DNA from 4 places in the Lysinibacillus sp. NPDC096382 genome. Region 2 is predicted to be linked to each of the others. Evidence: riboswitches for the same ligand, from Rfam matches in the RefSeq annotation. Region 2 holds a riboswitch; each other region holds the start of a gene.
The links. Region 2 has a riboswitch for thiamine pyrophosphate ahead of ACIQZA_RS04380 (ABC transporter substrate-binding protein). Riboswitches for the same ligand answer to the same signal wherever they lie in the genome.
Positions count from the first base shown of each region.

Region 1 (3,206 bases), on a different contig from region 2:
TTTTTTATATTAATGACAGAACGAGGACTCATCACCATAATGTGTGGTTGATTTCCGTTCCGACAGGGCGCTTTTCTGGGGGCGTCCGATGAAACTAATAAGGCTTGTGCCTAATTTGACACAAGCCTGCTTTACTAATTATTGATAAATTTGACTGCCTGCCCGTTTAAATTCCTCTGCTTTCTCCTTCATACCTTTGTGGATTGCTTCAGTCGTATTTAAGTCACTCTCTTTTGCATAATTACGAATATCCTGTGAGATTCTCATACTACAAAACTTAGGTCCACACATTGAACAAAAGTGCGCAGTTTTTGCCCCTTCTGCAGGCAATGTTTCATCATGGTATTCAACTGCACGCTCTGGATCTAACGAAAGATTGAATTGATCGCGCCAGCGGAATTCAAATCGTGCCTTAGATAGCGCATCGTCACGCTGCTGTGCTCCCGGATGCCCTTTCGCTAAATCGGCAGCATGTGCAGCAATTTTATACGTAATAACCCCTACACGAACATCGTCACGATTTGGTAGGCCGAGATGCTCTTTTGGCGTCACATAACATAGCATTGCCGTACCATACCACCCTATCATTGCAGCACCAATAGCCGATGTAATATGGTCGTAACCAGGGGCAATATCTGTTGTCAACGGTCCTAAAGTATAGAAAGGAGCTTCCTTACACACCTCTAACTGTTTATCCATATTTTCTTTAATAAGATGCATTGGTACATGCCCTGGTCCTTCTACCATCACCTGTACATCATGCTCCCAGGCAATTTGCGTTAATTCCCCTAGCGTTTCTAGCTCTGCAAATTGAGCCTCATCATTTGCATCTGCAATAGAACCAGGACGTAAACCATCACCTAAAGAGAAGGCAACATCATAGGTTTTCATAATTTCGCAGATCTCTTCAAAATGAGTATATAAGAAGCTCTCTTGATGGTGATATAAACACCACTGCGCCATAATCGAGCCTCCTCGAGACACTATGCCTGTTACACGATTAGCCGTTAATGGCACATAGCGTAGCAATACCCCTGCATGAATCGTGAAGTAATCAACACCTTGCTCAGCCTGTTCGATTAACGTATCACGATACACCTCCCATGTTAAATCTTCTGCCACTCCATTTACTTTTTCTAGCGCTTGATAAATCGGCACCGTTCCCACTGGCACCGCGGCGTTACGAATAATCCATTCACGTGTCGTATGAATATGCTTACCAGTAGATAAATCCATAATGTTATCAGCACCCCAGCGTGTAGCCCACGTCATTTTTTCTACCTCTTCTGCAATAGAGGATGACACCGCTGAATTTCCAATATTGGCGTTTATTTTTACGTGGAAGTTACGTCCAATAATCATCGGCTCTGCCTCAGGGTGATTAATATTAGATGGCAAAATAGCACGTCCTGCCGCGATCTCTGAGCGCACAAATTCTGGGTCCATATTTTCGCGTATCGCTACAAATTCCATTTCTGGAGTAATAATTCCCTTTCGTGCATAGTGAAGCTGCGTTACATTTTTACCTTTCTTCGCACGCAAAGGCTTTTTGGATAAATACGGAAAAATATTTTCACTTATTCGTGGATCATCAGCTTTGCGGAATCCATTATCTTCTGGCTTGATAGTACGCCCTTCGTATTCTTCAACGTCACCTCGTTTTTTGATCCATGCACTACATAAAGCTGGCAATCCTTTCGTAATGTCCACCTTATACGCAGGATCAGTATACGGGCCGCTCGTATCATAAACACGTACTGGTGCATTTTCCTCTTCACCAAAGCTTCCTGTCGTTGGACTTAGAGCAATTTCACGCATTGGCACTAAAATATCTGGTCGAGAACCTTCTACGTAAACTTTTTTACTTCCTTCAAAACTAGACATAATCGTAATATTCTTGTCGCTAACTGTTGTCATAAACTACTTCGCCCCCTTTTATATTTATACAAGGACCGAATCTAGCTCACCCCAATAAAGACAAAAGCCGAATCCAAAAAATTTTGGATCCGGCTAAGAATGTAAAGGTATAGTTATTGCAAATACATTGAGTGCAATAATGGTTAACTTTCCCACGCTGGTATGAGCCAGATCAGGTCCAAAGGGTCAAGAAACCTCTATGCGTTTCCCTCTCAGCCTGACTCATCAGACTCCCCTAGTTAATGCTATTAAGTTTGATGATAGTGTAGCAGATATTGTTAAGAGATGGAAGCTTCATTTGTTTTTTTTGCTTATCATCAAAAGTTGGCGACAGCAATTGATCAATTATGCCTCGGCATAATTGCATCTGGATTCGGCATTGTGCTTAGGCCTGCATCTATATTAATTCCTTATCGATCCGTGTTCAGCTGATGCTTGGACACCACTGAAAAGTAACTTAAACCCGAATTGTATCTTACAACCTATAGAGATGGGAGACTTCTACTGAAAGAAGTTTAAACGTAAGCCATGCATATAGGTTGATTGGAGTGGAGGCTGGGCGACTCCTCGGGGATCAGCGTCACAGATGAGACCCTGGAGCGAGCAGCGCGAGTGGCTCATCGGACGCCCCCAGGAAGCTCTGCTCTGTGCGAAAGCGAAGCGTCAGCGACAAATGTTTTAACTGTGCGAAAGCGAAGCGTCAGCGACAAAGCGCCCAGCCGGAACGGAAATCAACCTCACGTTTTGACAATAATCTTTTTTATTCCGAATAGCACCAAACTGTTAAGTAAACAACAGTTCCGCCACATAAATCACAATCGTCACTGTAATACAGCTCACAATCGTTGAAAATAAAACTGTTTGTGCAGCAGTTGCCGATTCTACGTCATATTCTAATGCAAGACTAGAACTATTTCGCGATGTCGGGAACGAACTAGCTATAAAAAGTGATTGTGCCACGACACCATCAAGACCAAGCGCAAAAATGATTAGCAATGCAACGGCTGGCCCTATGACTAGTCGTGTAAAACAGCTAATGAATACTATCTTATTGAACATGGATTTAATTTCAAGTTGCGATAGTTGCGTCCCTAAAGTTATTAATGCTACAGCGATAAAGCCATCTGCCACATGGTCTATCGGAATTCTTACAAACTGCGGAATAGCGATAGTAAAATAGTTCATTGCCACACCAATAATAAGTGCATGAATAATGGGCATTTTGAGGAAGTCTTTCACAATAGACATGCCCGATTTTGTTGAAGAAATTAAATTGTACAAGCCGTAAG
Region 1 is NZ_JBIWFC010000018.1:13,676-16,881, forward strand. It holds gene thiC (phosphomethylpyrimidine synthase ThiC) at 139-1,917, opposite strand; TPP riboswitch at 2,050-2,164, opposite strand; gene ACIQZA_RS20020 (AEC family transporter) at 2,701-3,206, opposite strand, start outside.
Region 1: it holds a riboswitch for thiamine pyrophosphate, as region 2 does, so the genes downstream of both, thiC (phosphomethylpyrimidine synthase ThiC) here and ACIQZA_RS04380 (ABC transporter substrate-binding protein) in region 2, are expected to answer to the same signal.

Region 2 (3,206 bases):
TTCCTGTAACAAGAGTCCAGCGCTCACTGCACTCAAAGGAAGTAATGGTTTCTTAGGTTCTTGGCCTGTAATAGTGTCAAAAAGGGAATCATCTATTTACCATGTAGATCAAAAATTGAATTTCCTAATTTTATAGAGTATGGGTGTAGGATGGAGAAGGTTTAAGTATTAGAGATAGGTCCGAATAATCTAAGGGCTTGTCTCGTTATATCCTTCCATACCATGTTTGTATATTCATCAATAAACGTTAAACGCATTCCGTTTAAGATGGATAAGTACGACTCAGCAATTAATGAAGGTGATTCTTCATAAAAGTAACCAAGCATTTGCCCAGCTTCAATAACTGGATAAATACAGTCTATAAATAATTTTACAAAATCATCTAGTTCTTTAAAAAGCTTTGGAAATCGATCAGGTCTTGCAAGATCCTGTTGAATTAAACGTAGGTATTCACTTCTCGTTGCAAAAAGTTGCACATGACAATCTATCATTTCCTTAATTACTTCAAGAGGATCACTTTTAAAGTGTTCATCTATTTCAATAAAATATGGTTTGATTTCCTCCAGGGGCTCCAATATTGCCGATTCATAAAGCTCTTCTTTGGAATTAAAATACGTAAATACGGTGCCAAAACTAACTCCTGCTTCCTTTGCTATGTCCGCTACTTTGGTCTCTGCAAAACCATTCTCACTATATAATTTAATTGCGGCGTTTAGAATGGCAAATCTTTTTCTTTTCTTTTTTTCATCATTAGTAAGTCTAGGTTCCATTTAGATTCTCCGTTGAAGGGTTTTGTGTATGTTTACCTAGCACTCCCGAAGATGATTTTTACAAAGAAAAGGACATTGCGGTTATTCAACAAAAGGAATTGAAGGAAGGCATGGAGCTTTAAAATTAAATTAGCAGCGCTTTCGGCAAATAGAGCCTTGTCATTTCCGGATAGATATGGGTATAATAATCACGAAAAGTTCATATGGAAAGAATGTAGGGGGGCTGGTGTTGCCAGCTGAGATTGTGTCCGATAGACACTGACCCTTTGAACCTGATTTGGCTCGTACCAGCGTAGGGAACATCTATTCAAAAAGAAAGTTTTTGATATTGATTGTAAAACGTCTGGGAGGAATCCTGGGCGTTTTTTGTTTTCAGACTTTTGTTGTATACACAGACCGTGAACGCTTTCTTCTGGTAAAGACATTCATTCATGAACATTTCACACTACTTACTTGGAGGATTGAGCATGAAAAAATGGTTATTGGTCCTAATGGCTGCACTTTTCACATTAGTGGGCTGTAGCGAAAAAGAGGCTAAAAAGGATACTAAAGGATTAACAAAAGTATCGGTTGTCCTAGATTGGGCACCGAACACAAATCATACCGGTTTATATGTAGCGGAAAAACTTGGCTTCTTTAAGGAACAGGGCTTAGATGTAGATATAATATTACCAGGCGAAGCGGGAGCAGATCAGCTTGTGGCGTCTGGCAAGGCTCAGTTTGGCGTAAGTTATCAGGAAGGGATTACACAGGCACGTGTGCAAGATGTACCTTTAGTATCGATCGCGGCGATTATTCAACATAATACTTCTGGCTTCGCATCCATTGCATCAAAAGGCATTACTTCACCGAAGGATTTTGAAGGTAAAACATACGGTGGCTGGGGGGCGCCACTTGAAAAGGCAGTACTGCAATCACTAATGCAAACAAAAAATGCAGATATTAATAAATTAGATATTGTCAATGCAGGCGATATAGATTTCTTCACAATGATGAAAAAAGATATTGATTTTGCGTGGATTTATTATGCATGGACAGGTATAGAAGCAGAACTGCGTGGCGAAAAACTGAACATGCTATATTTAACAGATTATAGTGATCAGTTAGATTATTACACACCTGTACTTGCTACAAATGAAAAAATGATTAAAGATAATCCTGAAACGGTAAAAGCATTTGTCGCTGCTACAGCAAAGGGCTATGAATATGCGATAAAACACCCTAATGAAGCGGCAAATATTTTACTAGAAGCAGTACCTGATTTAGATAAAAACCTTGTGCATAAAAGTCAGGAATGGCTAGCAGATAAATATCAAGATGACGCTGCACAATGGGGCGAGCAAAAGCTAGCTGTCTGGGGAAATTACGCGAAATGGATGGCGGACAACAAAGTTTTAGAGGGCGAATTTAACGCAAAACAAGCATATACAAACGACTTTTTACCGAAAAAGGAGACAAAGTAACATGGCAAACTCATTAATAAGTGTACAAATTATCCCGAAAACTGAAACATATGAGGATGTGATCCCGTTTGTCGATGCAGCGATTACGGTTATCGACGCATCAGGGGTGAAATATGAAGTTCATCCATTAGAAACGACAATGGAAGGTGAGCTATCGACTTTACTACAAATCATTGAAAAAATGAATGACAAGATGATTGAGCTTGGTGCTATTAATGTCATTACGCAAGTGAAAATTTTATATCAGCCATCTGGTATTACAATGAATACACTAACGGAGAAATACAAGTAATGAGGCAGGCTTTCAAACAAGGAAGGACGATAATTTTTATCGCCTTCCTCTTATTCATATGGGAACTTATTGTCCGTTTTGCAGACGTACCACATTGGCTATTGCCTACACCAAGTGCCATTTTGAAAGAAGGCTTTCAATCGTATAAGACGTTTGTGCCACATGCTATAGCGACTGTTCAATTAGCATTTCTAGGCCTTGCCATTGGAATAGTGTGTGGACTAACGGTTGCTGTGCTATTACATCGTTTTACGTTTGTGCGGGAGCTATTTTATCCTATTCTTATTATGTCACAAAATGTCCCGGTGCTCGTTCTAGCACCGCTCTTAATTATTTGGTTTGGCTTTGGTTTATTGCCAAAGCTCATTATTATTTGTCTGGTGTGCTTTTTCCCGATTGTTATTTCGGCAATGGATGGCTTCCGTCAAACCTCACCTGAGCTGAAACATTATTTTGAAATGATTGGGGCAACTAAATCACAAACCTTTTGGAAACTTGAATGGCCATATGCGTACCCGTCGATTTTTTCAGGCATTAAGATTGCGGCGACGTATAGTGTTATGGGAGCTGTCATTGCAGAATGGTTAGGTGCGAAAATGGGGATTGGCGTCTATATGACATTGGCGCAATCATCATTTCGAACGGATCGCGTGTTTGTAGCGATTTTTGCCATCATTTTTT
Region 2 is NZ_JBIWFC010000002.1:125,448-128,653, forward strand. It holds gene ACIQZA_RS04375 (TetR/AcrR family transcriptional regulator) at 162-770, opposite strand; TPP riboswitch at 977-1,086, shown strand; gene ACIQZA_RS04380 (ABC transporter substrate-binding protein) at 1,238-2,233, shown strand; gene ACIQZA_RS04385 (thiamine-binding protein) at 2,235-2,525, shown strand; gene ACIQZA_RS04390 (ABC transporter permease) at 2,525-3,206, shown strand, end outside.

Region 3 (3,206 bases), on a different contig from region 2:
TGTAATATACCATTCGCCCCTAAATTGTAAATTTGTACGTTCGGGATCGTTTAAATACTTCTTAAATAACGCGGGTGATTCACAGTGCACAGCAATATCTCCTACTTCTCCAATTACAGTAGGATTTCCAAAATCATTAATAATTTCAACCATATTACCTGGAGTAGGTCTACCCATTGAGCCCATTCTAGCCTCCATCCCTACCATTGTTCCAACAAGTAATGTATTCTCTGTTTGTCCATAACCATCTCGTACTTGTACATTAAAGACCTCGGAAAATACTTTTATCACTTCACTATTTAAAGGTTCACCGGCTGACACAGCCTGACGTATCGTACTTAAATTAAAGTCTTGCAAATTTTCAAGACCTGCCATAAATCTGTATTCGGTCGGTGTGCAACACAGAATATTAATATTGAATTTCTCAAGCAATGAAAGGTATGTTGCCGCATCGAAGTGACCTTTGTAAACAAATGCTGTCGCACCACTTCCTAATGTAGCAAGGAACGGACTCCATATCCATTTTTGCCAACCTGGTGCTGCGGTAGCCCAAACAATGTCACCTTCTTGTACACCTAACCAATTTGGAGCAGTAGTTCGCAAATGCGCATAACCCCAGCTATGTGTATGAACCGCTGCCTTTGGATTGCCTGTTGTACCACTCGTATATGCTAAAAATGCAATGTCTGTACTCTTAGTCGGTGTAGAACTTATGTAAGTCGTCGGTTGATGTTGCATTTTTTCAAGCAATGGCTGCCAAGGTTCATGTGCATGACCAATGACAAACTGTTGTATTTCTTGTAAACTTCCCACATTATCGAATTGTTCAATATAAGGTTCAAATGCAACAACGCCTTTTGCATTGGCATGATTGATTCGATATTCAATATCCTTAGTTCTTAGCATTTCTGAGCTGGGTATAATGGTTAAGCCTGCCTTTAAGGCAGCAATATAAACGATATACGCTTCAACTGATCTTGGCACCATGACCAAAATAACATCACCTTTTTTTAAACCTTGAGATGTAAATACATGTGCTGCCTGGTTTGCCTTTTCAAGTAAAGCTCGATATGTTAAATATTGAATTTCCTCATCTTCGTTATAAACTAATAATGCATTTTTAGTAGAATCCTGTGCATATTTTTCAATTTCATCTGAAATGTTATACCACTCTGGTGCGATTAAATCTTCTCTTTTCATGGCAAATGCCCCCTTTTGTACGCTCATTATAAAACTCAATTTTTATCATTTTCAATGGAATTCACTCCAATTCATTAAAGTCGTGACAACTATCATGCTCTGCTATATGGCATCAGTCACGTATTGGTACTATCCATTTCGACTTAGCATTAGTGCCGTTTTCGCAATGAAGAAAAAAACTATTGAACACGAATGAATAATATGGTACATTTTGGTCAACTAAAAGCATGATTGCAGGGGGACTCATTTAGAGTTGAGAAGGTAAAACCTGACCCTTTGAACCTGTTAGTTAATACTGACGTAGGGAGCAATTCACATCTATTTACTGATGAAAGGCTCTTTTACGTGTTTTTTTCTACACGAAAAAGAGCCTTTTTTGCACGCTTACGTCCATCCAACAAGGAGGACTAAAAATGTTATTTCATACTATCCGTAAACAAAATCCACTAATTCATTGCATTACTAATTATGTTGTAGCTAATTTCCAAGCAAATGGCTTATTAGCTATAGGCGCTTCACCAGTTATGGCAGATGACAGTCATGAAGTTGAAGAAATGGTCGCAATTGCCTCAGGCTTATTAATAAATATCGGTACCCTTAATGAGCGAATGAAAGAATCAATGTTACTTGCAGGAAAAACAGCAAATGCTCTTGGCATTCCCGTTGTTTTAGATCCTGTTGCTGCAGGTGCAACAACTTACCGGAAACAAACGGTACAACAATTACTCAAGGAAATAAATTTTGCTGCTATTCGTTGTAATGTCGGAGAGCTTGCAGCAATAGCCGATGTAGAATGGCAACAAAAAGGCGTAGATAGTGGTAGTGGTTCAATTTCTTTAGAAGTTGAGGCACAAAAAGTAGCTCAACTTTACAATTGTATTGTTATTGTGACCGGTGAAAAGGATTTTATTACTGATGGCGAACATCAGCAATGGGTTACAGGTGGAAATTCACAAATGACAGAAGTCACTGGAACAGGTTGCTTATTGAGTGCCATTTGTTGTGCTTCCTACCTCGTAGGAAATAAGCCATTTGACCAATTAATAGAAACATTATCGCTTTATAAAAAAGTGGCAGAGCAAGCTGCTTCTTCTACCCCATATATTGGCGATTTTCAAATTGCAGTATTGAACGAACTACACCGCCTCTCCAAGGGTGGTGAACAATGATGCATATTGTAACGACAATTGCTGGCTCTGATAGTGGTGGCGGTGCAGGGATACAGGCTGATTTAAAAACATTCCAGGAATTAAAGGTGTTTGGAACGTCTGTTATTACAGCTTTAACCGCCCAGAATACACTCGGGGTATCGGATGTCTTACCAATTGAAGTTAGTTTTGTCGAAAAACAACTCCAAGCGCTTGTCGAGGATTTTTCAATAAGTGCTATTAAAACCGGAATGCTGTTTTCCTCGGAAATTATTCAATCAATTGCACGGATTTTAACTGAAATAAATAGTCCGCTTATAGTAGATCCTGTCATGATTGCAAAAGGTGGCGAAAGCTTATTACAGCAAGAAGCAATTGAGGCATTACGCAGTTGTTTGCTACCTATAGCAACAGTGGTAACACCGAACATTCCAGAGGCAGAAACCCTTTCTGGAAGGAAAATCAATTCTTTAACAGATATTAAAGAAGCAGCTAAGGTCTTATTACAAATGGGCATTCAATGCGTCATTATTAAAGGCGGTCATTTAGAGGATAAATGTTATGCTACTGATTATGTATTTTTCCAAGATGGTCGGTCATTTTCCATGCAGTCCACTCGTATTGCAACCAAAAATACGCATGGTACAGGCTGTACGTTTTCCGCTGCATTAACTGCTTTTCTTGGTCGTGGACTAACTTTAGAAGATGCGATTGAGGAAGCTAAAAAATTTATTCAATTAGCAATAACTCATGATTTATCTATTGGTAATGGACATGGTCCTACCAATCATTTTGCTTATCAAAACTTGAAGAATTCCTGCGAGGTGATCATTCATGAAACATGACGATCTACAGCTA
Region 3 is NZ_JBIWFC010000004.1:182,821-186,026, forward strand. It holds gene mbcS (acyl-CoA synthetase MbcS) at 1-1,200, opposite strand, end outside; TPP riboswitch at 1,426-1,524, shown strand; gene thiM (hydroxyethylthiazole kinase) at 1,614-2,369, shown strand; gene thiD (bifunctional hydroxymethylpyrimidine kinase/phosphomethylpyrimidine kinase) at 2,369-3,193, shown strand; gene thiE (thiamine phosphate synthase) at 3,183-3,206, shown strand, end outside.
Region 3: it holds a riboswitch for thiamine pyrophosphate, as region 2 does, so the genes downstream of both, thiM (hydroxyethylthiazole kinase) here and ACIQZA_RS04380 (ABC transporter substrate-binding protein) in region 2, are expected to answer to the same signal.

Region 4 (3,206 bases), on a different contig from region 2:
TAATAAAAGATATGTGAATGAAAAAAAAGTAACCGATCATCATGCAATTATTGTTACCGAGCAAATACCAGACGTAGCAAAGCTAAGTACAGAAGAAGAAAAAATTTATGATTTAATTGCAAGACAAGTCATTGCAGCACATTACAACAATGCCATATTTTCTTACACAACGATTCATTCACTTGTTGATAAACGTGCAGAATTCATCTCTAAGGGTAAAGTGCTAATGGAAGAAGGTTGGCGTAAGGTTATTTATCATTCTAAAGATAACTCACCTACAGACAAAGATGAACTGCTCCCCCTATTACATGAAAATGAGCAAGGTATCGTTGCGAAAGCGAACGTAAAAAAAGGTGAAACCCAGCCACCAAATCGTTTTTCTGAAGGAAATTTGATTACCGTAATGAAAACAGCGGGTAAACATTTAGAAGATGCGGAATTAGAAAAGGTCCTATCGAAAACGGAAGGATTAGGTACTGAAGCTACACGCGCTGGAATTATTGGTACATTAAAAGATCGAAACTATATCGAAGTTAAGAAAAACCAAGTCTTCGCAACGGCTAAAGGAATGTTACTCATTGAGGCACTAGGTGAAAGTATCTTAACGTCCCCTTCCATGACAGCCAAATGGGAGCAACGACTATCTGAAATAGGTGAAGGCAACGCTTCTCCTACAGCATTTATGGAACAAGTAAAAAAGCTTGCTGACAAATTGATTTCAGATGCTAACAAGCGTGAAAAGGAATGGGCATTTAATCAAAATGCAGTCGATAAAATCACTGCAAATAATCCGTATAATAAAAAATATAATAAAAGAAAAACAGTTGTTGGGAAATGTATCCTTTGCGAAGGGTCAATCATAGATCATGGCACTTTTTACGGCTGTTCAAATTATAAAACAGCTAATTGTAAATTCTCGGTTTCAAAGAAACTTTTAAGAAAAACTATTTCACAATCGAATATAAAAAAACTCTTGGCAGCTGGTGAAACAGACTTGATAAAAGGATTTCAAAAAGGCGAGAAATCTTTTAATGCCCACCTTATTTGGGATGAAAAAGAACGTAAGATTACTTTTAAATTTCCACAATAACTAACAATTCTACTTTCAACATATCGTTGAATGACCCGACCTTTCTTATAAAATCACTGATTCTCAAAAGCTTTATATATCAGTATCTTGCTGTTTGCTAACTATCTTTAAAAATCATTAAAGGTAAAAGAAAATCTTTAATAATCTTTCTTCGGTCGGTTTTAGTCGGTTAAGTCGGTCTCCTTTTAAACAATATGACCACCCATCACGGAGTGGTCTTTTTCTATTAAACAACCTTATCAATCGCTCTAAGTAGCTCTAAAAATAATGGTGACATCTGAATTAATACATACCCTAATCCAGCGAGAGTCTCTCGGTATTAGCTATCTTTTCAAATAGATCAAGATTATGTTCGCGATAAATGATAAATGCTAATCCATTTCCTCTAAATACAATATTCTTCTCAAGTATAAAGAAGAATACATCAAGATGATCCGAATCAGTTAATTTAATGAGAGCAATTAACATAGAATACTCATCAACGTTGATTAAATTAAGTTCTTCACGATTTTCCGGTATTATTTCATTCCATTCTCTTTCGTAAAATTTATTATACATTGTATCTTTATACAAAGTTTCTGGTACATCATAAGAAGGATAAAATTCAGTTGATCCTAACCATATCATTTCAAAAATTTCTCGAATTTTTCTAATCCTTTAAAAAAAAATAATAATTTCGAGTTTCTTGTTGGAAATCTATACTTTCTAATTTATCAAAGAAAACTTCAACATGACTAAACTTCCCATTAAATGGAACCCCTAGTAATCTATTCACTTTAGTTCTTAATGATTGACATCTTTATGAATAGTGCTAATATTGAAAATAAATCGAATAAAATAAATAACTTATCCGCTAGGGGTGCCTTTGTAAAGGCTGAGATTGAAGTGTGACTTCGGGACTCTATGAACCTGACTTGGTTAACCAGCGTAGGGAAGTGGTATACGGAAATTTGACCTTTTCATCTCCAGCCACTTTCTTTACCAAAAAGAAAGTGGCTTTTTTGCATCCTACATTTGGAAGGCGGATAAGTCTTAAAGAGGTGACCCCAATTAACCTATTATCAAAAGCGATTCATCTCATTTCTAATGGAAAAATGCCAATGGAACAACTAAGTGAAATCTTAGCAGACATCCATCCATATGCCGACGCTATCCATTTGCGTGAAAAACAAATGACGGCAAAAGAATTATATGAAGCAGTCAACCTGCTTTCCCGAGTTGGCGTTCCGTTATCCAAAATAATCATCAATGACCGGGTGGATGTTGCCGTTATTACAGGTGCCAAAGGAGTCCAACTAGCCTATCATAGTTTGGATGCATCTATGATTAAAACCAACTTTCCACAATTGACGGTTGGTTGCTCCATTCACTCGGTCGAAGAAGGAAAAAAGGTTCAACGCTTGGGAGCCGACTATGTGATATATGGTCATATTTTTTCTACCCAATCAAAACCAGGATTGGAACCAAGGGGTTTAGAGGAATTAAAAAAGCTTACTGGTTCACTAGATATTCCTGTTATTGCAATCGGCGGTATTGCTCCTGAAAATACTAAACAGGTGATAAACAGCGGGGCCGACGGTATTGCTATGCTGTCGGGCGTTTTAAACGCCGATGATCCATTAGCTGCAATAAAAGGCTACCAAAAAGAAGTTAAAATGGAGATGTGTTGAGTGAAAAATACATTTGATGTTGCCATTATCGGGGGAGGAATTAATGGCTCTTCCATTGCCTATCAACTTTCTAAACTAGGAAAAAAAGTCGTCATTCTTGAAAAAGGAACTTTGGCCTGCGAAGCCTCCAGTGCAGCAGCAGGTATGCTGGCAGCACAAGCGGAAATTGAACACGACGGTCCATTTTTCCAATTGGCATTAAAAAGCCAGGCGATGTTCCCCTCCATCACCAACGAATTACTAGAATATACGGGGATCGATATCGAATTTGTGAATAAAGGCATGTTAAAAATTGCAGAAACGGAAGAATTAGCTTCAGAGTTAAAAAGTCAGGTATTGTTCCAGCAGAACTGGGATTCCGGCATCCAATGGCTCGATGCAACACAAGTAAGAGAAATGGAGCCTGCATTAGCACCAACTGTTGTCGGTGCTATGTTCCTTCCAAA
Region 4 is NZ_JBIWFC010000007.1:203,679-206,884, forward strand. It holds gene ACIQZA_RS12725 (DNA topoisomerase III) at 1-1,090, shown strand, start outside; gene ACIQZA_RS12730 (hypothetical protein) at 1,385-1,717, opposite strand; TPP riboswitch at 1,936-2,041, shown strand; gene tenI (thiazole tautomerase TenI) at 2,041-2,760, shown strand; gene thiO (glycine oxidase ThiO) at 2,761-3,206, shown strand, end outside.
Region 4: it holds a riboswitch for thiamine pyrophosphate, as region 2 does, so the genes downstream of both, tenI (thiazole tautomerase TenI) here and ACIQZA_RS04380 (ABC transporter substrate-binding protein) in region 2, are expected to answer to the same signal.